DNA from 3 places in the Pandoraea vervacti genome. Region 1 is predicted to be linked to each of the others. Evidence: riboswitches for the same ligand, from Rfam matches in the RefSeq annotation. Region 1 holds a riboswitch; each other region holds the start of a gene.
The links. Region 1 has a riboswitch for cobalamin ahead of UC34_RS06395 (TonB-dependent receptor plug domain-containing protein). Riboswitches for the same ligand answer to the same signal wherever they lie in the genome.
Positions count from the first base shown of each region.

Region 2: linked by a shared signal. The riboswitch ahead of UC34_RS04145 (TonB-dependent receptor) and the one ahead of UC34_RS06395 (TonB-dependent receptor plug domain-containing protein) in region 1 are both predicted to bind cobalamin.
Region 3: linked by a shared signal. The riboswitch ahead of cobW (cobalamin biosynthesis protein CobW) and the one ahead of UC34_RS06395 (TonB-dependent receptor plug domain-containing protein) in region 1 are both predicted to bind cobalamin.

Region 1 covers NZ_CP010897.2:1,404,157-1,414,653, forward strand. The annotation lists gene UC34_RS06360 (alpha/beta hydrolase) at 1-808, opposite strand, end outside; gene UC34_RS06365 (electron transfer flavoprotein subunit beta/FixA family protein) at 1,233-1,982, shown strand; gene UC34_RS06370 (electron transfer flavoprotein subunit alpha/FixB family protein) at 1,997-2,929, shown strand; gene UC34_RS06375 (acyl-CoA dehydrogenase) at 3,146-4,927, shown strand; RNA gene ssrS (6S RNA) at 5,050-5,230, opposite strand; gene UC34_RS06385 (cell division protein ZapA) at 5,264-5,575, opposite strand; gene UC34_RS06390 (hypothetical protein) at 5,572-5,883, opposite strand; cobalamin riboswitch at 5,973-6,224, shown strand; gene UC34_RS06395 (TonB-dependent receptor plug domain-containing protein) at 6,497-8,347, shown strand; gene UC34_RS06400 (FecCD family ABC transporter permease) at 8,414-9,409, shown strand; gene UC34_RS06405 (ABC transporter ATP-binding protein) at 9,490-10,314, shown strand; gene cobT (nicotinate-nucleotide--dimethylbenzimidazole phosphoribosyltransferase) at 10,463-10,497, shown strand, end outside.
Region 2 covers NZ_CP010897.2:915,215-925,711, forward strand. The annotation lists gene UC34_RS04110 (hypothetical protein) at 1-810, opposite strand, end outside; gene UC34_RS04115 (aminotransferase class V-fold PLP-dependent enzyme) at 1,073-2,200, shown strand; gene UC34_RS04120 (helix-turn-helix transcriptional regulator) at 2,285-3,136, opposite strand; gene UC34_RS04125 (SDR family oxidoreductase) at 3,240-4,124, shown strand; gene UC34_RS04130 (amino acid permease) at 4,105-5,652, opposite strand; gene UC34_RS04135 (glutathione S-transferase family protein) at 5,851-6,489, opposite strand; gene UC34_RS04140 (helix-turn-helix transcriptional regulator) at 6,510-7,385, opposite strand; adenosylcobalamin (AdoCbl) riboswitch at 7,524-7,671, shown strand; gene UC34_RS04145 (TonB-dependent receptor) at 7,669-9,822, shown strand; gene UC34_RS04150 (ABC transporter ATP-binding protein) at 9,836-10,497, shown strand, end outside.
Region 3 covers NZ_CP010897.2:4,284,655-4,295,151, forward strand. The annotation lists gene UC34_RS18600 (magnesium chelatase ATPase subunit I) at 85-1,206, opposite strand; gene cobN (cobaltochelatase subunit CobN) at 1,221-5,024, opposite strand; gene cobW (cobalamin biosynthesis protein CobW) at 5,056-6,159, opposite strand; cobalamin riboswitch at 6,327-6,630, opposite strand; partial or broken gene cobA (uroporphyrinogen-III C-methyltransferase) at 6,924-7,649, shown strand; gene UC34_RS26140 (cobalamin biosynthesis protein) at 7,731-8,054, shown strand; gene cobO (cob(I)yrinic acid a,c-diamide adenosyltransferase) at 8,062-8,664, shown strand; gene UC34_RS18625 (cobyrinate a,c-diamide synthase) at 8,664-9,962, shown strand; gene bluB (5,6-dimethylbenzimidazole synthase) at 9,946-10,497, shown strand, end outside.

The DNA of each region.
Region 1 (10,497 bases):
CCTTCTCGCGATCGAGATCGTTGAGCGTTTCGTGAAAATGACCCGGGTAGAGACGCAGGGTCTTGTCCTGCGAGCCGGCGTTGCCATGAAACTGTTCGCTTGCCCAGGGAGCGGTGAGTCGGTCGGCGGTGCCATGGAAGATGTAGAGCGGCAGGTGCAGGGCGTCGGCATTGGCATGGATGCGCGCCATGGCGTCGAGCAATTCCGCGGCCGTACGTGCCGGGGTGCCACGATAGGCGTTGAGCGGGTCGCGCCGGGCGGCGTCCACCACGGTCGTGTCGCGGGCAATGGCGGCGGGATCGATCTTGAAGACGGGGACTTTCGGCAACCAGCGCGACACCCAGCGTCCGGCCTTTTCCATCCACGGCGCCACGGGCTTGCCCGGGCCCAGCGCGGGGCTGCTGAGCATCAGTCCGCTAACGTTCGCCGGCGCGCGCGTGATCGTGTAAAGCGCGGCAATCGCGCCGCCCATGCTGTGGCCCAGAAGGAACAGGGGCGTCGGCCCGAACGCGGTGCGTACGTGGGTGAGAAAGATCTCGGTGTCGTTGAGGTACTCGTCGAAGCGATTGACGTAGACGCGTGCGCCGTCAGAGCGGCCATGTCCGCGCAGGTCGTAGCTCACGGTGGCGATGCCATATGCGGCGAAGTGCTCGGCCAGTGGCGCGTAACGCCCGCCATGCTCGCCCATGCCGTGCACGATGGCCACCACGGCTCGCAGTGGCACGCGCCCCGGCGGCGGCTGCCACGTGTGGACATGGAGGGCGAGACCGTCGCTGGCGCGTAGCTTCGATTCGGAATGCGTTGTCATGTCTGCTCCGGGTGCGATGGCCGTCTTCGCCTGACGACGTAATGACTTCACCACGCCGCGACAACATTCGCCGATAGCCGGTGGTCGCTTTTTCTGTGACGGCGCTGCAATTTGCGGTTCGCTATTCGATCATAGACGTGCGCGCGTCGGCGCGTTTTCTCTAGAGGAAACGCACCACGAGGAAACTGGCTGTAGATCGCGATTTGCATAAAAATAGCACGATCGTTCGGCATGATCGCGGCGGCCCGCAGGCCTGTCCACGTAGGCGCCGAAACCGTTTTGGGCTGGATCGCGCATCTGTGGCAAATCAGAAGGGCTTCATGAAACTTCGCCACAAAATGCCTCAAATATGCAATTTATGCGTCATTTGCCGTGTGGTTATAATGGCAGCGGATTGACGTAAACGTAACTTTGGAGCGAGTTCATGAAGATCCTGGTACCGGTCAAACGGGTAGTGGATTACAACGTAAAGGTTCGCGTGAAGAGCGACGGCACGGGCGTCGACATTGCGAACGTGAAGATGTCGATGAATCCGTTCGACGAAATCGCGGTGGAAGAGGCGGTTCGGCTGAAGGAAGCGGGCGTGGCGACGGAAGTGATCGCCGTGTCGGCGGGGGTGTCGCAGTCGCAGGAGACGCTGCGCACGGCGCTGGCCATCGGTGCGGATCGCGCGATCCTCATCGAGTCGGACGAGGAACTGCAGCCGCTGGCCGTGGCCAAGCTGCTCAAGGCGATCGTGGACAAGGAGCAGCCGCAACTGGTGATCCTGGGCAAGCAGGCCATCGACGACGATTCGAATCAAACCGGTCAGATGCTCGCGGCGCTGGCGAAGCTGCCGCAGGCGACGTTCGCCTCGAAGGTGACGGTGGCGGACAACCGCGCGCAGGTCACGCGCGAAGTCGATGGCGGACTGGAGACGGTGTCGCTGTCGCTGCCGGCGGTGATCACGACGGACCTGCGTCTGAACGAGCCGCGTTACGTGACGCTGCCCAACATCATGAAAGCGAAGAAGAAGCCGCTGGAGACGGTCAAGCCCGCCGATCTGGGCGTTGACGTGAGCCCGCGGTTGAAGACGCTCAAAGTGGCCGAGCCGCCCAAGCGCAGCGCGGGGGTGAAGGTGGCGGACGTGGCAACGCTCGTCGAAAAGCTGAAGACCGAAGCGAAGGTCATTTAAGGGGAGACGACGAGATGAGCATTCTGGTCATTGCAGAACACGATAACCAAAGCCTGAAGGCCGCGACCCTGAACACCGTGACGGCAGCGCTGCAATGCGGCGACGACGTGCATGTGCTGGTCGCAGGCAGCAACGCGAAAGCGGCGGCGGATGCGGCCGCGCAGATCGCCGGTGTGAAGCAGGTGCTGCTGGCCGAGGCGACGTACTTCGGCGACGGTCTGGCGGAGAACATTGCGGACGAAGTGGTGTCGCTCGCAGGCGCGTACTCGCACATCCTGGCTCCGGCCACGGCGTACGGCAAGAACATCGCGCCGCGCGTGGCGGCGTTGCTCGACGTCGCGCAGATCTCGGACATCACGAAGGTCGAGAGCGCCGACACGTTCGAGCGCCCGATCTATGCGGGCAACGCGATTGCGACGGTGCAAAGCGCCGATAAGGTGAAGGTGATCACGGTGCGCTCGACGGGGTTCGACGCCGCAGCGGCCACGGGCGGCAGCGCTGCGGTGCAAACCGTGGCGACCACGCCGGACGCCGGGGTGTCGCAGTTCGTTGGCCGCGAGGTGACGAAGCTGGACCGTCCGGAGCTGACCTCGGCGAAGATCATCGTCTCGGGCGGTCGCGGTCTGGGCAGCGGCGAGAACTACACCAAGGTGCTGGAGCCGCTGGCGGACAAGCTGGGCGCGGCGCTGGGCGCATCGCGCGCGGCGGTCGATGCCGGTTACGTGCCCAACGACTATCAGGTGGGCCAGACGGGCAAGATCGTGGCGCCGCAGTTGTATGTCGCGGTGGGCATTTCGGGTGCGATCCAGCATCTGGCAGGCATGAAGGATTCGAAGGTGATCGTGGCGATCAACAAGGATCCGGAAGCGCCGATCTTCTCGGTGGCGGATTACGGCCTGGTGGGCGATCTGTTCACGGTGGTGCCGGAACTGACGGGCGCGCTGTAAGCACGCACAACGCGCGCTCCGAAGCGGCAACCATGAAGTGAAGCGGTAAAGTGAAGCGGTAAAGTGAAGCAGCAAGGCTGCGGGCGTTGGGCCCGCAGCCGATTCGCATGAGGAGGCGGCGCGTCTTCATGCGAATCGGTCGAAAGAAAACATAACAACAAGAATCCCGGCATTCGCCACCATCCGAAGGCAATCGGAACCCCTTGGAGGAACGACATGAGTTATCAGGCCCCGATCAAGGACATGCAGTTCGTCATGAACGAACTGGCGGACCTGAAGCGCATCGCTGCGCTGCCCGGCTACGAGGATGCCTCGCCCGACGTTGCACAGGCCGTGCTCGAAGAGGCGGCCCGCTTCAATCAGGAAGTTCTCGCGCCGCTGAACGTGATCGGCGATCAACAGCCGAGCACGTGGAAGGACGGTGCCGTCACGACCACGCCCGGCTTCAAGGAAGCCTTCCGTCAGTTCTCCGAGGCGGGCTGGCAGGGAGTGCTGCATCCGCAGGAGTTCGGCGGTCAGGGGCTGCCCAAGCTCGTCGCCACGCCCTGCACGGAAATGCTCAACGCAGCGAATCTCTCGTTTGCATTGTGTCCGTTGCTGACGGACGGCGCCGTCGAAGCATTGCTCACCGCCGGCACGCAGGCGCAACGCGCCCTCTACGTGCCGAAGCTGCTCTCGGGCGAGTGGACCGGCACGATGAACCTGACCGAGCCGCAGGCAGGGTCCGATCTGGCCATGGTGCGCACGCGTGCGGAACGCGAAGCCGATGGCACCTATCGCCTCTTCGGCACGAAGATATTCATCACGTTCGGCGAACACGATATGGCGGAGAACATCGTCCACCTCGTGCTCGCCCGTACCCCCGATGCGCCCGCAGGCGTGAAGGGCATTTCGTTGTTTATCGTGCCGAAGTTCAACGTCGACGCCGAGGGGAACCTTGGTGCGCGTAACGACGTGCATTGCGTATCCATCGAACACAAGCTGGGCATTAAGGCGAGTCCGACGGCAGTGCTCCAGTTCGGCGATAACGGTGGTGCGACGGGGTATCTCGTCGGCGAGGAAAATCGCGGCCTCGAATACATGTTCATCATGATGAACGCGGCGCGCTTCGCTGTCGGCATGCAGGGGGTAGCCGTGGCCGAGCGTGCGTATCAGCATGCCGTTGCCTACGCGCGCGATCGTCTGCAAAGCCGTCCGGTGGATGGTTCGTCGCGCGACGCGGTGACCATCATCCATCACCCCGACGTCAAGCGCATGCTCATGACGATGCGTTCACTGACCGAAGGCGCACGCGCCCTTGCCTATGTGGCCGCCGCGCAAGCCGACATCGCCCATCATGCGCCGGAGGCCGACGAGCGCAAGCGTGCGCAAGCCGTCTACGAGTTCCTCGTGCCGATCGTGAAGGGCTGGAGTACGGAGATGTCGCTCGACGTGACGAGTCTCGGTGTGCAGGTGCATGGCGGCATGGGTTTCATTGAAGAAACCGGAGCGGCGCAGTACTATCGCGACGCGCGCATTCTGCCGATCTATGAAGGAACGACGGCGATTCAGGCGAACGATCTGATCGGGCGCAAGACGCTGCGCGATCGCGGTGCCGTCGCCAACGCGCTGTGTGAGCAAATCGCGGCGACGGAAAGCGAACTGCGGGCCGCGGGCGGTGTGGCGGTGTCGGTGGCGGATCGTCTCGCGAAGGGACGCGAAGCGCTGTCGATCGTGGTCGACTACGTGGTGGCGAATGCCCAGGACAATGCCAACGCGGTGTTTGCCGGCAGCGTGCCGTATCTAAAGCTGGCGGGTATCGTGCTGGGCGGCTGGCAGATGGGGCGAGCGCTGCTCGCGGCGCAAAAGCTGCGCGATCAGGATCCGTCGTTTTTCGACGCCAAGATCGGCACGGCGCGCTTCTACGCAGATCACATTCTGACGCAGGCGCCGGGGCTGGCACTGACCATCACCGAGGGCGCGGATTCGGCGCTTTTCCTGAGCGAAGCGCAGTTCTGATGGTCATACGTCTGGCCCCTCAGACGAATCCGTTGCGCAGGTAAAAAAGCGACCTTCGGGTCGCCTTTCATTTGCATGCTCGTCGAAAAAAAACGGCACTGCGCGAACGCAGTGCCGTGTATTGGGTCCCCGCCTCAGCCGCTAAGCCGGCATCCTGAACCGAAGGTTCAAGGTGGTCGCGGTTAGTAGCGCTTTGGGTTCATCAGACAGAGTGACGCTCACGCCAGCACTACAAACTTCCGCAACCTGCAACAGATCATTGGTTCAAGGAATCTATGACTTTCGCGAACCAGGCAGGGAAAACTAACCTTTTGGACTGGACGGCTACCGGGTCATTCAGCTTTGATACTGATCGATCACAGCGCTCAGTCGTTCATCCATGGCTTGCATTCTACGCTGAATTTCTTCGGCGGGGAATGCTTGTCCGGCAGCAATGCTTTTTTCCAGCGCAAGCAATTCGGATGCCAGACTCAACGCTGCCATGACGGCAATCCGGTCGGTGCCGCGCACGCTGCTTTGCGCACGCACCTTGCTCATTTCCGCGTCCACGCGCGACACGGAAGCGAGCAGGTCGGCTTCGTGTTCCGGCGGGCAGGCGAGGCGGTAAGACTGTTCGAGAATATTAACTTCGAGCTGCTTGATCGTCATGCGTTTTCTCCACCGGGGGTGCCGAGCAGATCCATCTGACCCTCAGCGGGGTTTTGCGTCGGGAGCTTTTCAAGGATCGCGTTCAGGCGAACCTGCGCTTCGTCGATCTTGGCGGCGAGCTGATCGCGTTGCAGTCGCAAGGCGTCGCGTTCGGTGCGCAATTGCTCAATGGCGGCGCGGGTTTCGTCACATTCTGCGCGCGCACGGTCGAGTTCCGCGAGCAGCGCTTGATTGTGTTGGTGAAAGCGTTGGCTGATGACAACCAACTGTTCCATTTTGTCGGTGAGATTGTCGAGATCGGTGAGCATCGGGCTGCGTCCTCTTGATTGCCCTACATTCTAACGGAATCGGCGGCCAATGCCCGACGAACGAGCATTGACGCTCGTTCGAATGGCCCCTACACTTGCGGCACTTCGGTGCTCGCGCACGCCCCCCCGGCATGCGCAGTTAAACGGGAAACAGGGAGCCGCGTCCCCACACGGGCTGGCCAACCTGTGCTGCCCCCGCAACGGTAAGTCATTCTTTCGACCCGAAAGGTTTCCGAAAACGCGCCTCACCCCCATCGCCACTGTGCGCCACGCGTGCACGGGAAGGCCGGTCAGGCGCGACGATGACCAGCCCGGATACCGGCCCAAGTGAGTGGGGATCCACATGCCGCGTGGCGCAAGCCGCTGGCGGCGTCTCGTCGTTTTCAGGTGTCGATGCTTCCCATCGTGTTCGCATTTCGACGTGTCACCGGCGCTCCCCTTTCGTCGGCGGCCTGCGGGGGAACGGGCCAAGGCAATAAGAAAATTACGGAAGTCACACCCGATCATGCGCACCCACGTTCGCGCGATGGCGCCACACGCGCCTGCATTTTCTCCCGCGTCACCTGCGTCACCATCCTCGTATCCGTCGCGTCCAGGTCCGCTCGATACGGCCATGAAGCCCGGCGTGCATCGCCTGACGATCGCCGCCACCCTGTTCGCCATCAGTCTCGGGGCGCACGCGCAGGCGAGCGATGCTTCGCTCAACACCACGGTCGTGACGGCCTCGCGCACCGAGCAGAAGCTCGCGGATACGCTCGCGTCCACCTCGGTCATCACCCGCGCGCAAATCGAGCAAAGTCAGGCGCAGGACCTGCCTTCGTTGCTGCGTGGGCAGGCCGGTGTCGAAATCGCCCAGAACGGGGGCTTCGGCGCGTCGGCCAGTATTTTCATGCGCGGCGCGGCGTCCAATGCGTCGCTCGTGCTGATCGACGGCGTGCCCGTCAACTCCGCAACGACCGGCACGACCAACATCGCGCAGATCCCGGTGTCGCAAATCGACCACATCGAAATCGTGCGCGGCAACGTATCCGCACTGTACGGTTCGCAGGCGGTGGGCGGCGTCATCCAGATATTCACGCGCAAAGGCGACGGCGGGCCGCCCAAGGCCTACGCCGAGCTCGGCTACGGTACGAATAACACCACCCAAGCGAACGCGGGCATCGCGGGATCGTTCGATGAAGGCAAGACACGCTTCTCGCTCGATGTCTCGCGCTTTCACACCAACGGTATCTCGGCACAGGACCCGCGCTTCGCACCGAAGGTCAACCCGAATCGCAACGGCGACGACAACACCAGCGTGAGCGCCGCGCTCTCGCGCAAACTTGGCCACACCTGGGAAGTGGGCGCGCGTCTGTTCCAGAGCGATGGCAGCATCAGCTACGACAATGCGTTCGGCAAGCCTTCCGACCTGAACGATACCGATGCCCGCGTGCGCCAGATATCGGCCTACGCCAAGGGCAATGTGACCGACAAGTGGCACACGCGATTCACCGTGACGCAGGGCGACGATGACAACTACAACTATCTGAACGGCAAGGGCAACGGTAACTACCATACGTCGAGCAATCAGATCGACTGGACCAACGAGTACGCGTTCATGCCCGATCACAAGCTGATTGCCGGTTACACGCGTCAGGAGCAAACGGTCGAGAGCAACACGAACTACGACCACAACAACCGCCATCTCGACTCGATTTACGTCGGCTACGAGGGGGTGTTCGCGAACCGGCATGAAGTGCAGGCAAGCGTGCGCCGCGACATGTATTCGGACTTCGGGGGCGCCAACAGCTGCTGGGTCGGCTACGGCTATCGGCTGACCGACCAGTGGAAGCTGATGGCGAACGCCTCGGACGGTTTTCGCGCGCCGACCTTCAACGAGCTGTTCTTTCCGGGCTTCGGCAATCCGAATCTGCAACCGGAACGCTCGATCTCGAAGGAACTCGCCGTGCAATTCCATGACGCGCGTTTCGGTCTGGCAAAGCTCGCGCTGTTCCGCACCGACTATACGAATCTGATCCAGTCGCTCACCGTGTTTCCGTACACGGCGGCGAACGTGGCAAAGGCCCGCGTCGAAGGGCTGGAACTGACGTATCTGGGCAAGATCCAGCGGACCGGCACGGACGTGCGCTTGTCGTTCACGCGACAAAATCCGACGGATCTGGACGCCGACAAGGTACTCGCGCGTCGCGCCAAACAGTACGGTTCGCTCGGCGTGACGCAGACGCTCACGGATAAATTCAGCGTCGGCGGCGATGTCTTCTACAGCGGCGAGCGTTACGATACGGGAGGTCAGCATCTCGGCGCCTACACGCTGGTGAATCTCCAGGCCCGCTACAACATCGACAAGTCCTGGTACGTCTCGGCGCATCTGGATAATGTCTTCAACAAGAACTACCAGACGGTTTATGGCTACAACACCCTCGGGCGCGCGATTTACGTCTCGCTCGGCTGGAAGCAGTTCTGACCGGCCGCGGCGCGCTAACGGCAATCTCGGCAATCTCGACAGCGTCCGGGCAGGACGCATCGCCGCATGACGTTGCGGCGCGCGCTCACCATCTGGGCAGGGCTGGCCGCTGTCGTGCTGGCTGTGCTGATCGCATCGCTCATGCTGGGCAGCGTTCCGGTGTCGCTACGCGAGATCGGGGCGATGGCGCTGGGGCACGATGTCGGCCTCGTCGGCGATGTGATCTGGCGACTGCGCCTGCCGCGTGCGCTTGCGGCGTTCGCCTGCGGCGGCCTGCTGGCCGTTGCGGGCACGCTCATGCAAACGTTGCTACGCAATCCGCTAGCGGACCCCTACGTGCTCGGCATCTCCGGCGGCGCGGGCGTGGCCGCGCTGGCCTCGCTGGCGCTCATGCTGCCGTTTTTCTGGGTACAGACGAGCGCCTTCCTTGGCGCGCTGGCCGCCATTGCCATCGTGATGGGGTTGTCGCGTCGCAGTTTCCTGCGCGCCGGCGAGCAGGACAGCAGCGCCAGGCTGTTGCTGACCGGTGTGATGATGGCCGCCGGTTTCGGCGCGCTCGCGACGCTGATTCTCACGCTCGCGCCCGACGCGAGTCTGCGCGGCATGCTGTTCTGGCTCACCGGGGATCTGAATGGCGTCGACCGCGCCTCGCTGCCGCTGATCGCGCTCGTCGTGACGCTGCTCATCGTGAGTCCCGTCGCGCATCGCCTGAACGTGCTGCTGCGTGGCGAAGCCGTCGCGCAAGCCGTGGGCGTGGCGGTCGGTCCCTTGCGTATGCGCGTCTATCTGGCCGCGTCGCTCGCAACGGCGATCGCCGTCACGACGGCGGGCAGTATCGGCTTCGTCGGTCTGGTCGTGCCGCACATCCTGCGCCTGCGCTTCGGCAACGATCAACGCATGCTGCTTCCTGCCGCCGCGCTCGGGGGCGGAGCGTTGCTGATGCTCGCCGATCTGGTCGCGCGCACCGTTATCGCACCGACGCAACTGCCGGTGGGCGTGATCACGGCGATGATCGGTGTGCCCGTCTTCCTGTGGTTGCTGTCGCGGAGGGTGATCCGGTGAATGCGTCGCACAATGAACCACAGCACGAACCACGGCGAGAGTCACAGCACGAATCGACGCAGGCGCAGACGGACGAGCCCTTGCTGCAAACGCATGCGCTGACCCTGCGTGCGGGAGCGCGCGTGCTCGTCGACCGTCTGAACCTGGCCGTGGCGCCGGGCGAGTGCTGGTGTCTTGCCGGGCCGAATGGCGCGGGCAAGACGACGCTGCTCGATACGCTCGCGGGCCTGCGCGCGCTGGCGGCGCATCCGCCGCGCGACGCCGCGATGACGGCGAGCGGGCGCGTGACGATCGGCGGCAAGGCGCTCGCACAGTGGCGTCCCGAACCGCTCGCCCGCATCAGAGCCCTGATGCCGCAGCACACGCGCGACGCCTTCGGGGCAACCGCTATGGAGGTCGTGCTCGCGGGCCGTCATCCATACCTCGCGCAGGGACGTTGGGGCGCCTGGGAGTCCGATGACGATGTCGCCATGGCGCGTGCCGCTCTGGCACAGGTCGGCCTCGAGGATTTCGCGTCGCGCGACGTCACGACGCTGTCCGGCGGCGAGCGTCAGCGGGTCTCGCTCGCGGCGGTGATTGCGCAGGCCACGCCGTTGCTGCTGCTCGACGAGCCTTTGTCGCATCTCGATCTGCACCATCAGATCGATGCGCTCGAATGGCTCGCCGGGCGTGCCGCGCGCCAACCACTGCGCGCAGGGACCGCCGTCATGTTCTCCTGCCACGACCTGAATCTCGCGCGACGTTTTGCCTCGCATGCCCTGTTGCTCGACGGCAGCGGTGGCTGGCGAGCGGGTCCGGTGCGCGACGTGCTCACGGCCGAGCATTGCAGCACGGCATTCGGCTACCCGCTGCGCCTGATTCGCGACGGCGAGGACGAAGCCCTCGTGCCGGTGCGTCGCGCATGAGGCGAATCGTTGCGGCATGCCGGTCTCGCGTGCGGGCAGGCGTACACTCGTGTGTGCGCCCCCGTGGGCCAGCGATGTCGCGCGGCGTTGCCCGCTGCGCTTCACCGCTTCACTGTTTCACCGTTCCCCTGTTTCAGGACGTTTCCGAATGACCGCTTTCCCCCCGTTGCTGGCAGAACGCTT
Region 2 (10,497 bases), 490 kb from region 1:
GTCCCCCGCCTTGAGCACCGTGCCCTGCACGGTATCGACGCTCGCACCAGTGTTGTACGAGAACGTCTTGACCGGACCGGTCTTCGTGGCCGTGTCCTCGGCGATCTCGATGTCGAGCATCACCATGCGAACGGTTTCGGCAATCGACTCGCGCATGATTTCGCGGAATTTGGCGCCGTTTTGCGCACCCCACAGGGCGAGCGATGCCTTGCCGCCCGGGCCGATCAGCGCCGATTGGTAATGCAGCACGCCGCGCTGGGCGGGGGTGATCGTGTTCGAGCCGTCGGACTTCACCCAGATCGAGACGACGGATTCCGAGTCGAAACTGCGGAAGTCCATGGTGAGGGTGTAACGGGGAATGATGATCAGCAAGGCCTGGCCGGGCTGGAGTTCGTTGCGCAGGCGTGCGAGCGTGGGGCCGGTCAACGAGCGCGGCGTCGTTGTAATCTTGCCGACCTTGATCGCATACCCAGAGAGCCCCTGCGCGATCGATTCGTTGAATTCCTTACGATAGTCGACATCTTCGATGGCAGCGTAGAACGGGCCGAGGAGCTGCTGCGAGTCGTTGACCCGGCTGTTCGTGACCTTGCTGTCGATGATGGCGCCGATCAGGCCGCCCCCGAGCGCAATGCTGGCCGCATTGGAGGGCTGAACGGCGGCGATGACTTCGTCCTGCACCACGACCACGTGGGCCGTGAGTTCCGTGATTTTGCTACGCTGCTCCGGCGTCATGCTCACGCGCATCGGCGTGCCGCAGGCGCTGAGCAATAAGGCGAGGGCCAGCGCAGCGATGAATCGCAGTCGATACATGTATTTCCCCTTCGTTATTTATGGTCATTCGTTGTAATAAGGATTTACAGCAACTGTTCAACGGCTGCGAAACGGGAATTCTGAAGTGATCGATGGATCGGAATCATGAATAAATGAAGAAACTCGGAAATCGGGATCGGAGGGCGTGAGACGCCCGGTCGAAGGCGTCGGGCAGGTGGCGGGCAAGTGGTGGGGCGGGGGTAACGGGATTTCGTTAGAATCTGTCCCATAACGCGTCACATCACTATTATCGGAGGCAGACATGCCAGGATTGCTCCCCGACGTCGACCGCGACGGGCTTCTCGAATATTCCGTCGTCTATACGGACCGCTCCATCAATCACATGTCGCAGCGCTTTCAGGGCGTGATGCGCGATATCTCCGAGGGCCTGAAAAAGGTCTACAACGCCAAATCGGTCGTCGTGGTGCCGGGTAGCGGGACGTTCGGCATGGAGGCCGTGGCGCGTCAGTTCGCGACCGGCAGGAAATGCCTGGTCATTCGCAACGGGTGGTTCAGCTTCCGTTGGTCGCAGATTTTCGACATGGGCAGCATTCCGTCCGAATCCATCGTGCTCAAGGCGCGTCCTGTCGAGCAGGGGCGGCAGGCCGCCTTTGCGCCTGCGCCGATCGACGAGGTGGTCGCCGCGATCAAACAAAACAAGCCGGATCTGGTCTTCGCGCCGCACGTGGAAACCGCCTCCGGCATGATGCTGCCCGATGCCTATCTGCGCGCGGTCGCCGATGCGGTGCATGCCGTGGGCGGGCTGTTCGTGCTCGACTGCATCGCTTCCGGGACGGTTTGGGTCGACATGCAGGCTTGCGGCGTCGACATTCTGATCAGTGCGCCGCAAAAGGGCTGGAGTGCATCGCCATGCTGCGCATTGGTCATGCTCAGTGCGCTCGCTCGCGAGCGTATCGAATCGACCACCAGCACCAGCTTCGCCTGCGACCTTCGTCAGTGGCTGCAAATCATGGAAGCCTATGAAAAGGGCGGCTTCGCCTATCACGCCACCATGCCGACCGACAGCCTGGCGACGCTGCGCGACGTCATCCAGGAAACCGAAGCCTACGGCCTCGAGAAGGTACGCGAGGAACAACTCGAACTCGGGCGGCGCATTCGCGCACTGCTCAAGGAAAAAGGCTTTCGCAGCGTGGCAGCGGAAGGCTTCGAAGCCCCCGGCGTCGTGGTCAGCTACACCGACGACGATGGCATTCGCTCGGGCAAGAAGTTTGCCGATGTCGGCGTGCAGACCGCCGCAGGCGTGCCGCTGCGCTGCGACGAACCGGAGGACTTCAAGACGTTCCGCATTGGCTTGTTCGGTCTGGACAAGCTCAACGACGTGAGCGCGGCGGTGGACCGGTTCGCCAAGGCGCTCGACAAGGTGCTGTAACGGATTTCGGGGGCGTGATTTACCCGCTCGACGATGACAAAGCGGCCCTTCGAGGCCGCTTTGTTATTTCTGGCTTTCAGCGCGTTACGCCGACTCAGGACTCAGGACTCGGGTTTGCGCGGTGAGCGCCCGAATTCGCCGGGCGACGTCTTCGTCGAGCGGGTTGTAGACGATCATGCTCAGATCCGGTCTGCCGTCAACGGCAAAGGCCGAATACTCCAGCGTGATGGGCCCCAGCTCCGGGTGCGTAAGACGCTTGATGCCATCACCGTCGGCCGGACCCGCCACATCGTTTTCCTGCCAAAGGGCGGCAAACTCCGGACTCATGCGGCAAAGCTCGTCGACGAGTGCGCCCATCTCGGATGCCAGCCCTGCCCGCGCCACATCGGCACGGAATCCCGCAACGACGAAACGGGCGATGGCCTGCCAGTCGTGCTGTCGGGAGCGAGTGCCTGAATCCCGGAAGAGAAAGTAGAGGATGTTGCGTTGTCCGGGCGGCAGCTTGCCGTAATCGGTCAGTACGACGGCAGCCGCACGATTCCAGGCGACGATGTCCCACGTGGCGGTGCGGATAATCGCCGGACTCGCATCCAGCAAGTCGATGAGTTGTTGCAGACGGGGGTTGACGGTCTCGACGGCGCGGTATCGCACCTCCGGCGGGCGCCCCAACCCAAGCATGAACAGGTGCTCGCGCTCCGCGTCGGTGAGCATCAGAGCGCTGGCCACACGATCGAGCACGTCTGCCGATGGTGCGCCGCCGCGGCCTTGTTCGAGCCACGTGTACCACGTCGGGCTGATATGCGCGCGCTGGGCGACTTCCTCCCGACGCAGGCCGGGCGTTCGCCGGCGTCCGGAAAAACCGAAGCTGGCAGGGTCGAGGCGCGTGCGACGGCTTCTCAAGAAGTCGCCGAGCGATTTGGCGGTCTTGACTGACATGACGATCCTGATCCTGTTAGTCGCTTTACTATGATGAGATCACTACTTTAACGGGATAACGAATGATCGGATAGTGAGTGCCGAATACCACGGAGATCTCACCATGCGAATCTTTCTGACGGGCGCAACGGGCTTCATCGGCTCGGTCCTGGTTCCCGAACTCCTCAGTGCCGGTCATCAGGTCATCGGCATGACACGGTCCGACGAAGGGGCGCAGGCGCTGCGCCAGGCCGGTGCCGAGGTGCATCGCGGCACACTCGAAGACCTCGACACGCTGCGCAGCGGCGCGGCCAAGGCGGACGCCGTCATCCATACCGCGTTCGATCACGACTTCTCCCGGTTCGTGGAGAACTGCGAAAAGGACGCGCGCGTCATCACCGCGCTTGGCAATGCGCTCGCCGGCACGGATCGTCCGCTGGTCATCACCTCCGGCACCGGCATGGGCAGCCAGCATAACGGTTTGCCGGCGAGCGAAGACGTCTTCGACAGCACGCACGCGAATCCGCGCATCGCGTCGGAGATCGCGGGCAATGCGCTTCTTGAGGCGGGGGTGAACGTGTCGGCGATGCGCTTGCCGCAGGTGCATAACCCGTACCGTCAGGGGCTCGTCACGCCGCTGATCGCCGCGGCGCGTGAGAAGGGCGTCGTCGCCTATGTGGGGGAGGGGAAGAACGTCTGGCCGGCCGGGCACGTTTCGGATGTGGCGCGTTGCTATCGTCTCGCGGTGGAGGCAGGCCAGCGGGGCGCGCGATATCACGCGGTCGGGGAAGAGGGCGTGAGCGTCCGGGACATTGCCGAGACGCTCGGGCGCGGCCTGAACCTGCCCGTCGTCTCGATTGAACCGCAGGAGGCCGCCGAGTATTTCGGATGGATGTCGATGTTCGTCACGTTCGATATGCCTGCGTCAAGCGCACTGACGCAGGCGCGGCTCGGCTGGCGCCCCACCGGCCCGACGCTGCTCGCCGACCTCAGCGAAGCGCGTTACTAGTCTCGGAACCGCCGTGGGCGTCTGCGCGGGCGGACGCCTGCGTATTCGGGAAGTGCATGTCGCGATACCTGACGAAGTGCGAGCCGCGCACCACACGGTAACCGGCCCAGATCAGCAGGAACAGCGGAATGCCGATGTACGTCGCGACCACGCCGCCCCAGTCGATCCTGTCCTGTAGAAACGCCTGATAGTTCTGCCCCAGCGTGATGATCAGGCATAGCGCGAACGCGAAGATGGGGCCGAACGGGAAAAACGGCGAGACATAGGGCAAGTTCGCCAGGTCGTAACCCTGTTTGACGTAACCACGGCGGAACCGGTAATGGCTGATCGCGATGCCCAGCCAGGCGATGAAGCCTGTCATGCCGGAGGTGTTGAGCAGCCAGATGTAGACGGCGTTCGGGCTGAACACGAAGGTGAAGAAGCACAGTGCCGCGACGGCCGCCGTCGCAAGCAACGCGCACATCGGCACGCCGTTGCGCGAGATCCGGCCGAACATGCGCGGCGCCTTGCCATCGCGAGCCAGACTGTAGAGCATGCGGGTGGCGGCATACATGCCGGAGTTTCCTGCCGACAACACGGAGGTCAGCACGACGGCATTCATGACCGAGGCCGCCCCCAGCAGTCCCGCCCGCTCGAAGATCAGGGCGAACGGGCTGACGCTGACATCGGTGACGTCATTGCGCAACAGATGCGGATCGGTATACGGGATGAGCAGGCCGATGACCAGAATCGCGGCGACGTAGAACAGCAAAATGCGCCAGAACACCTGACGCACGGCACGCGGCAGATTGCGCGCCGGGTCCTTGGATTCGCCGGCGGCGATGCCGATGAGTTCCGTACCCTGAAACGAGAAGCCGACGACCATCGCTACACCGATGAGGGCAGCGAAGCCGCCCGCGAACGGCGCGTCGCCAACCGTCCAGTTGGCAACCCCGCCGGCCTCGCCACCGCGAATGATGCCGAGCAGCATCATCAAGCCCATCGCGACGAAAGCCAGTACGGCAACGACCTTGATCAGCGCAAACCAGAACTCCGCTTCGCCGAAGCCCCGCGCCGACAGGGCATTCAGACCGAAGGTGATGGCAAGGAACAAGGCGCTCCAGTACACACCTGGCACATGGGGGAACCAGTACGCCATGACCAGTTGTGCTGCGACGAGGTCGACCGCGACGGTGACGGCCCAGTTGTACCAGTAGTTCCAGCCCAGCGCGAAGCCGAAGCCTTCGTCGACATAGCGCGCACCGTACGTCGAGAATGAACCGGACACGGGCATGGCCGCGGCCAGTTCGCCAAGGCTGGTCATCAGGAAGTAGACCATCAGGCCGATCAGCACATAACCCAGCAACGCCCCGCCCGGTCCTGCCTGCGCGATGGTGGCCCCGGAGGCTACGAACAGGCCGGTGCCGATCGAGCCGCCCACGGCGATCATCGTCAGGTGCCGTGCGGACAGGGAGCGGCGCAGCTCCGACGGGGCTGACGCCCCTGCTTCGATGCCCTCGCCGAGCGGGTCGTGTTCCGATGTTGCCAAAGTCGTGTTCCTCAATAGCCTGATGCGCGAATCAGCGCCCCCCGGCCGCCGTCGAAGCGGCGGGCATCGCGCCGGGGGGGCGAAGGTGGAGGTAATTCAGAGTGGGGGCGATTGTACTGCGGGTCTTCCCGATTGGGCGACTTTCTGCTCATGCTCGACGAATTCGCGCATCAAAACGCTCATTTGCGCGGTTTTTCTTCAGAGTTCCCGCACCATTCCGGGTTCGCAGATCTCCATCGCGCGTTGGTAGACGGGACGCTCGCCAATCCGGGCCAGATAAGCCTGGATGTGCGGGTACGGCGTCAGGTCGATGGGCTGAAACACGCCCATGGTCGTGAGTGAGAACACGGTCATGATGTCGGCGGCAGTGAACGCGTCGCCAGCAAGATAGGGACGGGCGACGAGATGCTTGTCCATCGTGTCGAGTGCGACTTGCAGGCGTCCCATGGTGCTGGCGAGTGCCGGATGGTCAACGGGCAGTCCGGCCCGCGCGAGCGTCATGTAGCGCAGGATGATCGGCTGGAGATTGCCGTTGGCGAAGTGAAACCAGTACAGATAGTGGGGATAGTCGGCGTGATCCGGTCCGATTTGCAGTCGGCCATCGCCGAATTTCGTCAGCAGGTATTCCACGATGGCAGCCGATTCGCCAAGCATCGTGTCGCCATCCTCGATGACCGGGGCGGCACCGAGCGGATGCAACTGCCTGAGTGCTTCCGGCGCCAGGCGAGTGACGGGGTCGCGCGCATAACGCACCAACTGGTAAGGGATGGCAAGTTCCTCGCAGAGCCAGACGATGCGCTCCGATTGGGAGACGCCGAGGTGATGTACGGTCAGCATGGGCATGAATTCCTGAAGGGCTAGGCGCCGCGGTTGTCACGACCGGAATCGCGTACGGCGGAGGGGGAGAATCCGAAACGCTCCCGAAAGCGCACGGAAAATCGCGACGGCGATTCGTAGCCGACGCACATCGCCACGTCCGAGATCGGGCGCGACGTTGCCTGAAGCATGGTCAGGGCCGTGGTCATCCGGACGTCTGCAAGGACTGCCGTGAGCGACGTGCCTTCAGCGCAGAGCCGACGTCGAAGCGTGGCCTCGGACATGGCGAGGCGCCCGGACACGACGGCGGACGACCATGACGCATCGACGTCGGCGGCAATCAGATGGCGGACCCTGGCCGCGATGGAAGTCCGGGCAGCGTGAGGCGCCAGCGAGACGCCACACGCGAGCAACCAGTAGGCAACCTCAAGCGCGCGCAGCCGTGCAACGCCTTCGGGTACCGGGTCGATGGGGCAGAGCGCCTCGCACGCCGCTTCGAACGACGCATGAAATTGTCTTGCGATCTTCCCGAGCGCGATCGCCGACTTTCGCCCGGCAGTGGCGCGTTCGGCTGCCGTGGCGTCGCGACGATAGCGTTCGTCGAACAACAGCGCGTCGTCGAATACGAGCCACCGCGCCTCGTACGTGCCGTCCGACGCCAGCACGTTCGTGAAGTCCACCGTCTGCGCACCACGTACGACGAGGGCCTGACCCGGCGTTGCGCGGGCGCGCGCGCCGTCGCTCGTCGTCACCGTCTTGATGCCTTTGTCGACGACGATGAGGGCATTGTGCTCGAGATGGATGCTGGCAATCCGCAGTTCGTTGCCCTGAATAACGCGCGCCGTCAGCCCGATGTCGGGCCGTGCATGGATTTCGCGCTGGCTTTCACGCGGGTGGGGCGCAGTGTCGGGTCGCATCGTCGGGGGTTTCCGGGAGAAGGCCGATGCAGTCTACCCTCGCCAACGCGGCGACGCGATGCGCGAACGATCAATCGCTGTGCCGATTCGCTCAAGGGCGGTAGTCACCTGCCACGTGAGCGACATGAACCGAAACAACACGTAGAATGCGCGCTACCGACGGCCGGAAGCTGGTGCAAATCCAGCGCGGTCGCGCCACTGTGACTCGTCCTCGCGACGGGAAGTCAGACCTGGCCGTTGGGCACATCGACCTTTTTTTGGGGCGCGAAACCCCAGGAGACCCATGCATCATCCATGCTCGACGACCCTCGACAGGGTCCCGGCAGGGCGTTGTTTCGCCCTTGGCAAAGCCGCGCTCACCGTTGTCTCGCTGTTCGGCAGCGCCGTCACGTTTGCCGACGACACCCACCTGCCGCGGGTCACCGTCAATGCGCAACACGCGCGCGACGACGCGCCACTCTCCACGCCGACGCCCACCGGTTCCCGTCTGAACCTGTCCAGTCTCGACACGCCCGCGAGCGTCGAGACGCTGAGCGCCCGGCAGATCGAAGCGCGCGGCGATCAGAGCGTCAACGACGCCGTGACGCGCACCACCGGCTTCACCAGCACGGCCACGCCGGGCAATGGCGGCACCGCGCTCGCCGTGCGCGGCTTCGCCGGTCAGGAGTCGGTGATGACGCTCTACGACGGCACGCGCCTCTATCCCGGCGCGGGCACGATGACCTTTCCCTTCGACACCTGGCAAGTCGAGCGCATCGACGTGCTGCGCGGACCGGCATCGGTGCTGTACGGCGAGGGCGCGATCGGCGGTGTGGTGAATGTCGTGCCGAAGCGAGCGCAGCGCGAGTCCGCGACCACGATTCAGGCGGGCTTCGGAACCGATGGCCAGAAACGCTTCGCGCTCGACACCACCGGCGCACTCGGCCCCATGTTGTCGTACCGCTTTTATGTGAGCGACAACCGCGGCAACGGTTGGGCCGAGCGCGGCGATGCGCATACGACTTCGTTCGGCGGCGCGGTGAAGCTCGACGTGTCGCCGACACTGTCGTTCACGCTCGACTACGACTACGCACGTCAGATGCCGGCGACGTATTTCGGCGTGCCGCTCAACAACGGCACGATCGATACGTCCCTGCGTTACCGGAACTTCAACGTGGGCGATGCACTGATCGCCTACTTCGATCAGTCGACGCGGTTGACCGGCGTCTTCCGGGCCGCCGACGGCATCACGATCCGCGGTCAGTTGTACTACCTGAACACCCGCCGTCATTGGCGCAACAGCGAATCGTACGAGATGGACCCGTCCACGCGTCGGGTCACGCGCAGCGACTACATCGAGATCCTTCAGCACGAGCATCAGGTCGGCAACCGGCTCGATGCCACCATCGACCGTACCCTCGCGGGACACGCGAACCGCTTCGTCATCGGCGTCGAGGCCAATCAGATCTCGTTTCAGCGCGACAGCAACACACCGTTTGGCGGCACGTCGGTCGTCAATGCGGATGCTTTCGACCCGGGCGTGTTCGCCAGCCCCGATCCGACCTTGCCCGAATTCCGCACGCTGACGCGTCAGGTGGCGTTGTTCGCCGAAGACCGTTTCGACATCACGCCGCGCCTGTCGGCGGTGGGTGGCGTGCGTTACGACTATCTTGACTATTCGCGTCGGCAACTGGCCACAGGATCTGAGTTCGGCAAGACGTTCTCGAACGTCGGCTGGCGTCTTGGCCTCGTGTATCAGCTCAGTCCCTCGGCGTCGGTCTACGGTCAGTACACGCGCGGTGCAGACAGCATCGGCTCGCTGGTCACCCTGTCGCAATCGCAGACCCGGTTCGATCTCGCGACCGGCGAGCAGTGGGAGGCGGGCTTCAAGCAGGAACTGCCGAACGGTCGGGGCTTCTGGACGCTCGCCGTCTACCAGATCGTGAAACGGCATCTCCTGGCGACCGATCCGTTGCATCCGACGGTGACGCAACAAGTCGGCCAGCAGTCGTCTCGCGGTGTTGAGGTGTCCGGTGCGCTGACGCTGGGCTACGGCTTCTCCGTCGAGGCGAATGCGTCGCTCTTGCGCGCCCGTTACGATAATTTCGACGAAAGCGTGGATGGGGTGGCCGTGTCGCGCAACGGCAACGTGCCGAACAACATTCCGCAGCAGACCGCCAACGTGTGGCTGACCTACACGCCCGTGCGCGACGTCGTGATCGGCACGGGATTGCGCTACGTCGGGCGTCGCTACAGCGATAACGCCAACACGGCGCCGATACCCGCGTTCACGGTATTCGACGCCTCGGCGTCGTGGCAGGCGACCCGACGCATCAATCTCGCGCTCTATCTGCGCAACCTTGGCAATCGCGCGTATGCGGTGACGTCGGAATCGCCGACAGAGTGGCTGCTCGGCCCATCGCGCTCGGCGCAGGTCGTGGCGACGATGAAGTTCTGAGGCCCGCCCGCCGATGCCTGCCGCACTCGACATTGCCAGCCTGAGCTGGTCGCCCGCCGATCTGGCTGGCCCAAACGCGTCGCCGCTACTTCAATCGATCTCGCTCGACGTCTCGCGCGGCGAGTTCGTCGGGCTGATCGGCCCGAACGGCAGCGGCAAGACAAGCCTGCTGCGCTGTGCATTCCGTTACGCAAAGCCGCAGGCAGGCACAGTCACGCTCGACGGCACCGACGTTTGGCGTGCGTCGCCGCGTTGGTCTGCGCAGCACATCGCGGTGCTCTTGCAGGAGTTGCCGGACGACTTCGGCCTGAGCGTTGAACAGGTCGTCTGGATGGGACGAACGCCGCACAAGCGCCTGCTCGACGTCGATACGCCCGATGACGCGCACATCGTCGAGCAAGCGCTGCGCGATGTGGACATGACGAACGCCCGCGCGCGTGCGTTCGCCACGCTCTCGGGCGGCGAGAAGCAGCGCGTGCTGCTTGCGCGCGCGCTCGCGCAGCAACCCGACGTATTGATGCTCGACGAGCCGACCAGTTTTCTCGACCTGCATCATCAGATCGAATTCATGCGCCTGATTCGTTCGTTGCAAGTGACGACGCTCGCGACGCTTCACGATCTCAATCTCGCTGCCGCGTACTGCGACCGTCTGTATGTGCTGGCGCGCGGCGAGAT
Region 3 (10,497 bases), 2.8 Mb from region 1:
ATCGTCTTCGCTGCCCTGCGTCGCCAAGCGCGCGGAACCATCGGGAGCCGCCGAACACGTCGACGGAGGCGTCCTCCCGATGGCTCAGCGTTTTTTTGACGACAGCGGGACGACGCCCTTCACGCGAGTCGTGCCGGTTGCCTCCGGCGGCAGGTAGCCCCAATCGGCTGCCTCGTTGCCGGAAGGCGTCGTGGTGTCCGTTTCGTCACCGGACGAAGACGCACGCCCTGTCCGCCCTTCGTGACCGGTATCGTGCCGCGATGTTGCGGTGGATGCTGTAGTCGATGCTGTAGTCGGTGCGGTAGTCGATGCTGCGCTCGATCCCTCGGACGATGCAGCCTGCGGTGCGGCGCGCCGCCGATGTCGCAACACCAGATCGGCCACGTGCCTGACGTGAGCGCGGGTCACCGCTGGCGATGATTCGAGCGCCGCCAGCGCGCGCGCTGCGCGCAGCATGATCAGGTCGGCGCGCATGCCGTCCACCTGCGCCTCGATGCACAGCGTGCTGACCTCATCGTGCACGTCGTCGTCGATCTCGATGGCGTCCAGCGCCGCACGCGCGTCGAGAACGCGCTGACGCTGCGCCGCCTGCGCCGTCTCATGACGCGCGTGAAAGGCCACCGGATCGAGATCGAAGGCGAGCCGCGTCCTGACGATCTGCTGGCGCACCTGCGCATCGAAACAATTCTCCAGCGCCACCATGAGACCAAAGCGATCCAGTAACTGCGGGCGTAGTTCGCCCTCCTCCGGATTCATCGTGCCGACGAGCATGAAGCGCGCCGCGTGCCGGTGCGATACGCCATCGCGCTCCACCACATTGACGCCGCTGGCGGCGACATCGAGCACCACGTCGACGAGCGAATCGGCCAGCAGATTGACCTCATCGACATACAACACGCCCTGGTGCGCTCGCGCCAGTAACCCGGGCGAGAATTTCACGCCGCCGCCGCGCAGGGCTTCGTCGATATCGAGCGCACCGATCAGACGCGCCTCGCTCGCACCCAATGGCAGGGTCACGAACGGGCAATCGGGCAACAGATCGGCAAGCGAGCGCGCCGCGGTGGACTTCGCGGTCCCGCGCGGGCCGCTCACGAGTACCCCACCGATCGACGGATCGACCGCAACGAGCAACAGCGCGTCGCGTAACGATGTCTGAGCGACGAGCGCCGTCAGCGGAAACGGCGGGGGCAGCGCAGTGGCGTCCATGTCGGTGGTCGGGATCAAGACGCTCTCCGTTCGATTTCCTGCCCGGCGGCCAGGAGATGATGTTCGATCTGCTCGCGGTACGCCCCGGGCGAGCGCCACAGCCCGCGACCGATCGCTTCGAGCAGCCGCTCGCACACGCCGCGCAGCGCGTGCGGATTGTGGCGTTGCATGAATTCGCGCGTGTCGGCGTCGTTCAGACACGCGTCCGTCACCATGCCGTATTGATGGTCCGAGATCACGCGTGCGGTCGCGTCGTAGCCGAAGAGATAATCGACCGTCGCCGCAATTTCCGCCGCCCCTTTGTAGCCGTGACGCTTCACGCCATCGAGCCATTTCGGGTTGACGACGCGTGCGCGGATCACGCGCGCGATTTCCTCGGTCAGCGGACGCACCCGGGGGGCATCCGCACGGCTATGGTCGGCGTGGTACACCGCGGGTTGCTGCCCTGAAAAGTGCCGCACGGCCGCTGTCATGCCACCTTGAAACTGGTAGTAATCGTTCGAGTCGAGAATGTCGTGCTCGCGATTGTCCTGATTCTGCAAAACGACGTCGATGCTCGCCAGACGCGTCGCAAACACGTCGTGCGCCCGCTCGCCTGCGCCGGCCTGTGCGTACGCGTAGCCGCCGGATTGTCCATACGCCAGCGCGAGATCTTCGTCCGTCTGCCACAGGCCGTTGTCGATCATCTCCTGCAACCCCGCACCATAGGTGCCCGGCTGCGAACTGAAAACGCGCCAGCCGGCCCGCTTCCTGGCCTCGATGCTGTCGAACCCGCGCGCCATCCATGCGTCGCGCTCGTGCACGACGCGCGCGCGAATCGGGTTGATGTCTTCCGGCTCGTCGAGTTCGGCCACGGCCTGCACGGCGGCATCGAACAAATGCATGACATTGGGGAACGCGTCGCGAAAGAAGCCTGAGACACGCAGCGTGACGTCGACGCGCGGACGCTCCATACCGCCGGGCGGCAGGATGTCGAAGTCCGTCACGCGATGGCTGCCGGGAGCCCACTTTGGCCGCACGCCCAACAGGGCGAAGGCTTGCGCAATATCGTCGCCGCCGGTGCGCATCGTGGCCGTGCCCCAGACCGACAGGCCGATGGCGCGCGGATAATCGCCGTGATCCTGCATGTGCCGCTCGATCAACTGGCGCGCCGATTTCACGCCCAGCGCCCACGCAGTCTGTGTGGGGATCGCACGCGTGTCGACGGAGTAGAAATTGCGGCCGGTCGGCAATACGTCGGGGCGCCCGCGCGACGGCGCACCGCTGGGTCCCGGCGGCACGAAGCGACCTTCGAGACCGCGCTTGAGATGACGCAGTTCCTCCCGGCCACACGCGTCGAGCGCGGGCAGGACCTCGTCGCCGGCACGCGCCAGCACGTCTCGCGTGGCGGGCAGGTCCGCCGTCATGGCCGCGAGCGACGCCACATCTGCGCTTGCCAGCGTTTGCAGCAAATTCGCGCCCAGCAACTCCAGTCGTTCACGCGTATCGCCCTGATGACGCCACGGGGCGTCGCTCACGCACGCGAGCATCGGCGGACGCGGTCCGTCCCACGGGGCCGACCATTCGGCCCTGAGGGGATCGAAGTGCATGTCGATCTGCAAATCTTTCGCCAGCGCGTCGATCAGGCTGGCGTCACGCCCCTGCCCGGCGCGCACCGGGAAACGCATCAGTGCGAGGAGCGTGTCGCAACGCTCTCGCCCCTTGGGCGAGCGACCGAAGATGTGCAGACCGTCGCGGATCTGCGTCTCCTTGAGTTCGCACAACCACGTGTCGACACGCGTGAGCAGTTCGTCCTCGGCGTCCGGACCGTTCGGCGCATCGAGGCTGAGTTCTTCGTGCAGACGATGTCGAACGATGGTCTCGAGGATCGTGCTGCGCAGCCATTTCGCGCGGCGCATGTCGACCAGGAGCGCTTCATAGTATTCGTCGACCTGACGCTCCAGATCCTGCATGGGGCCGTACGATTCCGCACGCGTGAGCGGCGGCATCAGGTGATCGATGATGACCGCCTGCGCCCGGCGCTTGGCCTGACTTCCCTCGCCGGGATCATTGACGATGAACGGATAGAGATGCGGCAACGGGCCAAGGGTGAGATCGGGCCAGCAACTGTCGGACAGCGCCACGCTCTTGCCGGGCAGCCATTCGAGGCTGCCATGTTTGCCCACGTGCACGACGGCATCGACATCGAACACATGACGCAGCCAGAAGTAGAACGCGAGATAGGCGTGCGGCGGCACCAGTTCGGCGTCGTGATAGCTGGCGTAGTCGCCGTCGACGCGCGAGCGGGACGGCTGAATGCCGACGAACACGTTGGCACACCGCCAGCCCGCGATCATGAAACGACCGTGCCGTATCGTCGGATCCTGATCGGCCGGTCCCCACCGCTCGTTGAGCGCGTCGCGCACTTGCGCAGGCAACGTGGCGAACGCGGCCAGATAGTCCTCGAGCGCATAGCTCTGGAAGGCCGGTCGCAGCGCGCGCATCTCGGCGTCGTTGGTCACGCCGCTCGTCAGGCGCGCCATCAGCGCGTCGCCGTCGGGCGGCAGTTCGTCGACCCGGTAGCCCTCGTCGCGCAACAGCGTCAGGATCTCGACAACCGACGCAGGCGTATCGAGTCCCACGCCGTTGCCGATACGACCTTCGCTCGCCGGGTAATTGGCCAGCACCAGCGCGAGACGTTTTTGCGCGTTGGGCTGGGTGCGTAACAGGCACCAGCGTCGGCTCAATTCGGCAACGAACGCGACGCGCTCCCGATCTGGCTGATAACGCACCACGTCCACTTCGGTGCGCGCGCACCGATAGTCCAGCCCCTTGAAACTGATCGCCCGGGTGACGATGCGGCCATCGACCTCGGGCAACGCGACGTGCATGGCGATATCGCGCGAGTTCAGCCCCTGATTGTCCTTGACCCAATCGTCGCGGTTGCCGCCGCTCAGGATCACCTGCAGCACCGGTGCGTCGCTGCCGAACACCTGCGACTGGCGGGGGTCTTCCGGCGTCGACGTCGAGAACGCCGTCGTGTTGAGCACGAGCGAGACGTCGTGCTCCTCGCAGAGCTGGCTTACGACATCGCGGCTGAGCGCGTCCTTGAGCGATGTGATGGCAATCGGCAGCGGGTTCAGCCCGCGCGCCATGAGCGCGTCGATCAGGGCGTCGAACACGACGGTGTTAGCCGCTTGCAGATGAGCACGATAAAAGAGAATCGCGACGACGGGCGCCCCCGCGTGCCAGCATGCCTGCCAGTCAGCGACCGTCGGTCGATGGCTGCGCGGATGGTAAAGCGCGGCATTAGGCACGGCCACCGGCAGCGGCGGATCGCCCCCCCAACCGAGCGCCTGCCACGCAATGGCCCTCAGGAACGCCTCGGCGTTGGCCGGGCCGCCCTGGCGCAGATAGCGCCACAAACGCGTGCAGAACTCGGGGCTGGCGGTGCTGAGCGCCGTCAGATTCGGGTCCTCCTGCAAGTCGCCCGAGAACATCACGAGCATCTGGGCGCGACGCTGCGCCAGCGCCACGATCTGCTCGATTCCGTACGGCCAGTAGGCTTCACCGCCCAGATGATCGACCACGACGACGCGCGCATGCTGCAAGACGTCCTCGATGTAAAAGTCGACGGACGCCGGTTGCCGAAGATACGTGACATTGGCCAGCCGCAGACTCGGGAAATCGTCACCGAGCCGCGCCACCACGCTCGCCAGCAACGACAAGGTCGTGTCGGCCGAGCTGAGCACGACGATGTCGGCAGGCTGCTGGTCGATGCGGATTACCCCTGCCGCGTCGTCGACAAAGCCGCCGGGGACCGTGCGTAACAAGTGCATGCGAAGCGTCTTCCTGTTTGGGCCGGGTGCTTCAGGCCACTGCGGCCGGCGACACGACGCCAAGCGCCACATCGAACTCGCGCTGGAGGGCGTCGGCATCGAGATCTTCCCCGATCAGCACAAAGCGACTGCCGCGTGATTCGCCGTCGCGCCAGTGACGATCGAAGTAGCTGTCGAAGCGCTTGCCCACCCCCTGCACGACCAGACGCATGGGCGCGCCGGGCAAGGCAGCAAAGCCTTTGGCGCGATAGATCGTGTGATTTTCGACAAGCTGGCTCAATGCGGCGATGACCTTGTCGCGGGTCAACGGGGCGAGCGCTGCGGCCTGCGGCGCCGACACCATGACCGAGTCGAACTCGTCGTGATGGTGGTCGGCGTCGTGCCCCGAGCCATGATGGTCGGGCCGCTGATCGATGGTCGCTTCGGACGCCGATTCCAGCCCGAGCAACACGCTCAGGTCGAGATTGCCGTTGCTCGCGGGCACGATCTTCACGTGGGCGGGCAGTGCCTCGCGAATCAGCGCCGTCACACTGGCCTGCGCTGCCGCATCGAGCAGATCGGTCTTGTTGAGGATGACCAGATCGGCTGCACTCAACTGGTCTTCGAAGAGTTCGTGCAGCGGCGATTCATGATCGAGATTCGGGTCGGCCTTGCGTTGCTCGTCGACGGCGTCCGGGTTTTCGGCAAATTGCCCGCTGGCGGTGGCGGGCCCGTCCACGACCGTGATGACCGCATCGACGGTGAATCCATTGCGGATCGAAGGCCAGTTGAAGGCCTGCACCAGCGGCTTAGGCAATGCCAGCCCGGAGGTCTCGATGAGCACGTGATCGATCTGGTCGCGTCGCTCGTTGAGCGCTTCCATCACGGGAAAGAACTCCTCCTGCACGGTGCAGCAAAGGCAGCCATTGGCCAGTTCGTACAACTGGCCTTCGGTTTCCTGGCCGTTCTCGTCGCAGCCGATGCCGCAACCCTTGAGGATTTCGCCGTCGATGCCCAGCTCGCCAAACTCGTTGACGATGACGGCAACGCGCAAGCCATGGTTGTTGGACAGGATGTGACGCAGCAGCGTGGTTTTACCGCTGCCGAGAAAGCCCGTGATCACGGTCACGGGGATCTTGCGCATGGAAGTCGACATGGAAAAGACAAAGCGTAGTTGCACGCTTCTGCCGCTTCCGATGCCTGACCGGTATGGCGTGCTGCCTGCCCGGCAGGGCATGGCGGCGCCACCGGTGGCGGGCGCATCGGGAAAACGGGGGACACGTGGCAAAGCTGAGGGTTTGACTGCACACCGCCTACCCGCAGTGCCAATCGTCTTCTCCGGCCGGTATCCGGGCTGACGAAATGGCCGCTTCACCTTCCCACGCCGCCATCGAAGGCTATCGCGCAGTGGTCTCGCCCCGTGAAACACATGTCACATGAAACATGTGCGGGGTTGAAGACGGCCTGGCGCCGCATGACTGCGACACCTTCGTTTTACCGTTGCGGGGGCAGCACAGGCTGGAGCGTCGCGTCGCACGACCGAGGCGTGGTCGCGCCGCCCTCCTGTTTCCCGTTTAACTGCGCGCACAGGAACGTGCGCGCGAGCACCAGATTAGCCGCGAGTGTAGGTGGCGGACACCGCCCCGTCAAGGCAGCGAGCGGCCAAACGCCTGTGGTATGCTCGCCACCAAATTTTTCATCCTCTAAGAGACGTTGCCGTGCGTCGCTCACGCAGCCGCCTCGGCAACGGGCTGCCGTGAGCACGCATGCACTCCCCCCGTCGTTCCGCCTTATGAGTCATCGTCCTGGCCCGCTTCCGGCGGCGCGTCCCTGTCCCCTGCCGGGTGTCGCGCCGACATCTGTGGCATTGCCGGCATCGCTGTCGCGCATGACGTTTCCCTCGTGCGCGCGAGGTCGGCAATGAGCCGTGCCTGGCTGATCGGGGCGGGACCGGGCGACGCAGAACTCATCACCGTCAAGGCGATGCGCGCGCTTGCCGTTGCAGACGTCGTGCTGGTCGACGACCTCGTCAATCCCGACGTCCTGCACATGGCCGGCCCGCACGCGCAGGTCGTCCACGTCGGCAAGCGCGGCGGACACGCGTCGACCCCGCAGCGGGAAATCATTGCGCTGATGCTCACCCATTTGCGCGCCGGTCGCAGCGTGGCTCGGCTCAAGGGCGGCGATCCGTTCGTTTTCGGACGCGGCGGCGAGGAACTGCTTGCCTTGCAAGCGGCGAACATCCCCGTCGAGATCATCAACGGCATCACGGCGGGGATTGCGGCCCCCACGACGCTCGGCATTCCGGTCACGCACCGGGGACTGGCCCAGGGCGCGATCTTCGTGACCGGCCACGGCGCCGGTGAGGACGAGCCCGACTGGAAGGCCCTCGCCGCCACACGTCTCACCCTCGTCGTCTACATGGGCATTCGCCGTCTCGAAGACATTGCCCGCCAGTTACTGCAAGCCGGTATGCCGCCGCACACGCCTTGCGCCGCCATCGAGTCGGCAACACTGCCCTCTCAGCGGCAGGTGCTCGCCACGCTGCGCACCCTGCATGCGGCGGTCCGCGCGACCGGCATCGGTTCGCCATCGATCATCGTGATCGGGGACGTTGTCTCGCTGGCGCGGCCCGACGACACAGCGCCCATACACGCCGCCGAGCGCCCGCTGAGTCTCGGCATCGGCTTTCGTCAGGGTGTGAGCGTCGAACGGATCGACGCCGCAGTGCGTGCCGCATTGGGGACGCACTCGCTCGACGATGTCGCCGTCATCGGCACGCTCGACCGGAAAGCCGAGGACGCGGCGCTCACGGCCTTCTGCGAGCGACACGGCATTGCGTTGACAGGATTCACCCCCGCACAGATCGAAGCCTGTCTGGACGAGCATCCTCTGCTGCCACGCTCGGCCACGGTTCACGAACACACCGGCGTGCAGGCCATATGCGAGCCATGCGCGCTGCTGGCCGCGCCCGGCAGCACGCTGCTCGCAGGCAAATACGCCGGCGACGGCATCACCGTCGCCATCGCCACCAGGGCGCCCACGGAGTAACGACACGATGAAGACCGACACCGAATCCCATCTGCGCATGACCCAGCGACGCCGCGAAGGGCATGAAAAGAAGCAGGCCGCCGCCACGACGGAAAAGGGCCTGCTGATCGTGCATACCGGTAACGGCAAGGGCAAGAGCACAGCCGCGTTTGGCATGGCGGTGCGCATGCTGGGCCACGACCAGCGCATCGGTGTCGTGCAGTTCATCAAGGGGGCGCTGCACACGTCCGAGCGCGACTTCCTTGGCAGCCACCCGCAATGCGACTTCGTCACGATGGGCGACGGCTACACCTGGAATACGCAGAACCGCGACGCGGACATCGCCACGGCGCGCAAGGGCTGGCGAACGGCCGTCGACATGATCGAGAGCGGCAACTACCGCATGGTGATTCTCGACGAACTCAATACCGTGCTGAAGTACGAGTACTTGCCGCTCGACGAAGTGCTGGGCGTTCTGCGCGCGCGCGGCGACATGCAGCACGTGGTGGTCACCGGCCGTCATGCACCGGACGAACTGATCGAGGCCGCAGACCTCGTCACCGAGATGCGTCTGGTGAAGCACCCGTATCGCGAACAAGGCGTGAAGGCCCAGCAGGGCGTCGAGTTCTGATCATGGCGTGCCCCGCGCTCTTCATCAGCGGCCCGGCGTCGGGTCAGGGCAAGACCACGGTCACCGCCGGTCTGGCACGGCTGCATCGCGAGCAGGGGCGCACGGTCCGTGTCTTCAAGACCGGCCCCGATTTTCTCGATCCGCAAATTCTCGAACGGGCGAGCGGTGCGCCGGTGCAAACGCTCGACCTGTGGATGGTCGGCGAGGCGCAGTGCCGACGTCTGCTGGCGCAAGCCGCCCGGAGCGCCGATCTGATCCTCATCGAAGGCGTCATGGGATTATTCGACGGCACGCCGAGCAGTGCGGACCTCGCGATGACGTTCGGCGTGCCTGTCGTCACGGTCATTTCGGCGAAGTCGATGGCGCAAACGTTTGGCGCAATCGCGTCGGGTCTCGCCCACTATCGCGCGGGACTGCCCATGTACGGCGTGCTGGCCAACCACGTTGGCTCGTCGCGCCATGCGCAGTTGTTGCGAGAAGGCATGCCGCCGGACCTTCGGTGGCTGGGGCATCTGGGAACGTCCGAACACATGGCGTTCCCGGCGCGACACCTCGGCTTGCATCAGGCAGATGAAATCGACCGGCTCGACGAGCGCATCGCCGCCGCAGCGCAGGCGCTCGCAGGCACCGCACTGGCCGACTTGCCGCCGGCGCTCACGTTCGATGCCCCTCCGTCAGTCGAACATCCGAGATGGCTCGAAGGCAAGCGGATTGCGGTGGCGCGCGATGCGGCGTTCTCGTTCCTTTACCCCGAGAACATCCGTCTGCTGACGGCGCTCGGCGCGCATGTGACCTATTTTTCGCCATTGGCCAACGATGCATTGCCGCCTGGATGCGACGCCGTGTTCCTGCCGGGCGGCTATCCCGAACTGCACGCCGCGACGCTGGCGGCGAACACGGTCAGCGCAAACAGCCTTCGTGCACACGCGTCCTCAGGCAAGCCCATCGTCGCCGAATGTGGCGGCATGCTGTATCTGCTGGAGAGCCTCACGGATGCCTCGGGCGTCTCGACGCCCATGCTGGGCGTTCTGCCCGGACATGCCACACTGCAAAAACGTCTCGCGGGCCTTGGCATGCAGGCGATCGACACACCGCACGGCACGCTGCGGGGCCATACGTTCCACTACACGACCATGACGAGCCCGATGACGCCCGTGTGTCACGCGGTGCGCCCGAGCAGCGAAACGCGGGGCGAACCGGTGTTTCGCGAAGGGGCAATCGTTGCGTCCTATCTGCATGGCTATTGGCCGTCGAACCCGGCGCTCACTGCCGCCCTCTTTCATGGCACAGCCTTTTAGCGAATCCGAGCGCGCCGCCGTCTACCGCGCGATCCATGAGCGGCGCGACATGCGTCATTTCGTGCCGACGCCTGTCGATCCCCACGTTCTGGCGCGACTGCTCGACGCGGCCCATCACGCCCCGAGCGTGGGCTTCATGCAACCCTGGCGCATCGTTCGGATCACATCGCCTGCGCTTCGCGAGCGCTTGCACGACGCGGTGGAACGCGAGCGTCTGAAAACGGCCGACGCGCTGGGTGCGCGCCGCGATGCGTTCATGAAGCTCAAGGTCGAGGGCATGCAGCAATGCGCCGAGATAGTGGTGATGGCGCTGATGGACGGCCGCGAGCGTCACATCTTCGGACGCAGGACGATGCCGGAGATGGATCTGGCCTCGGTGTCGTGCGCCATCCAGAACCTGTGGCTCGCCGCCCGCGCCGAAGGCCTCGGCATGGGTTGGGTTTCGCTTTTCGATCCGGACGACGTCGCCCGCCTGCTGCAAATGCCCGACGGCGCCCGGCCGGTGGCCATTCTCTGCCTCGGACACGTCGCCGAA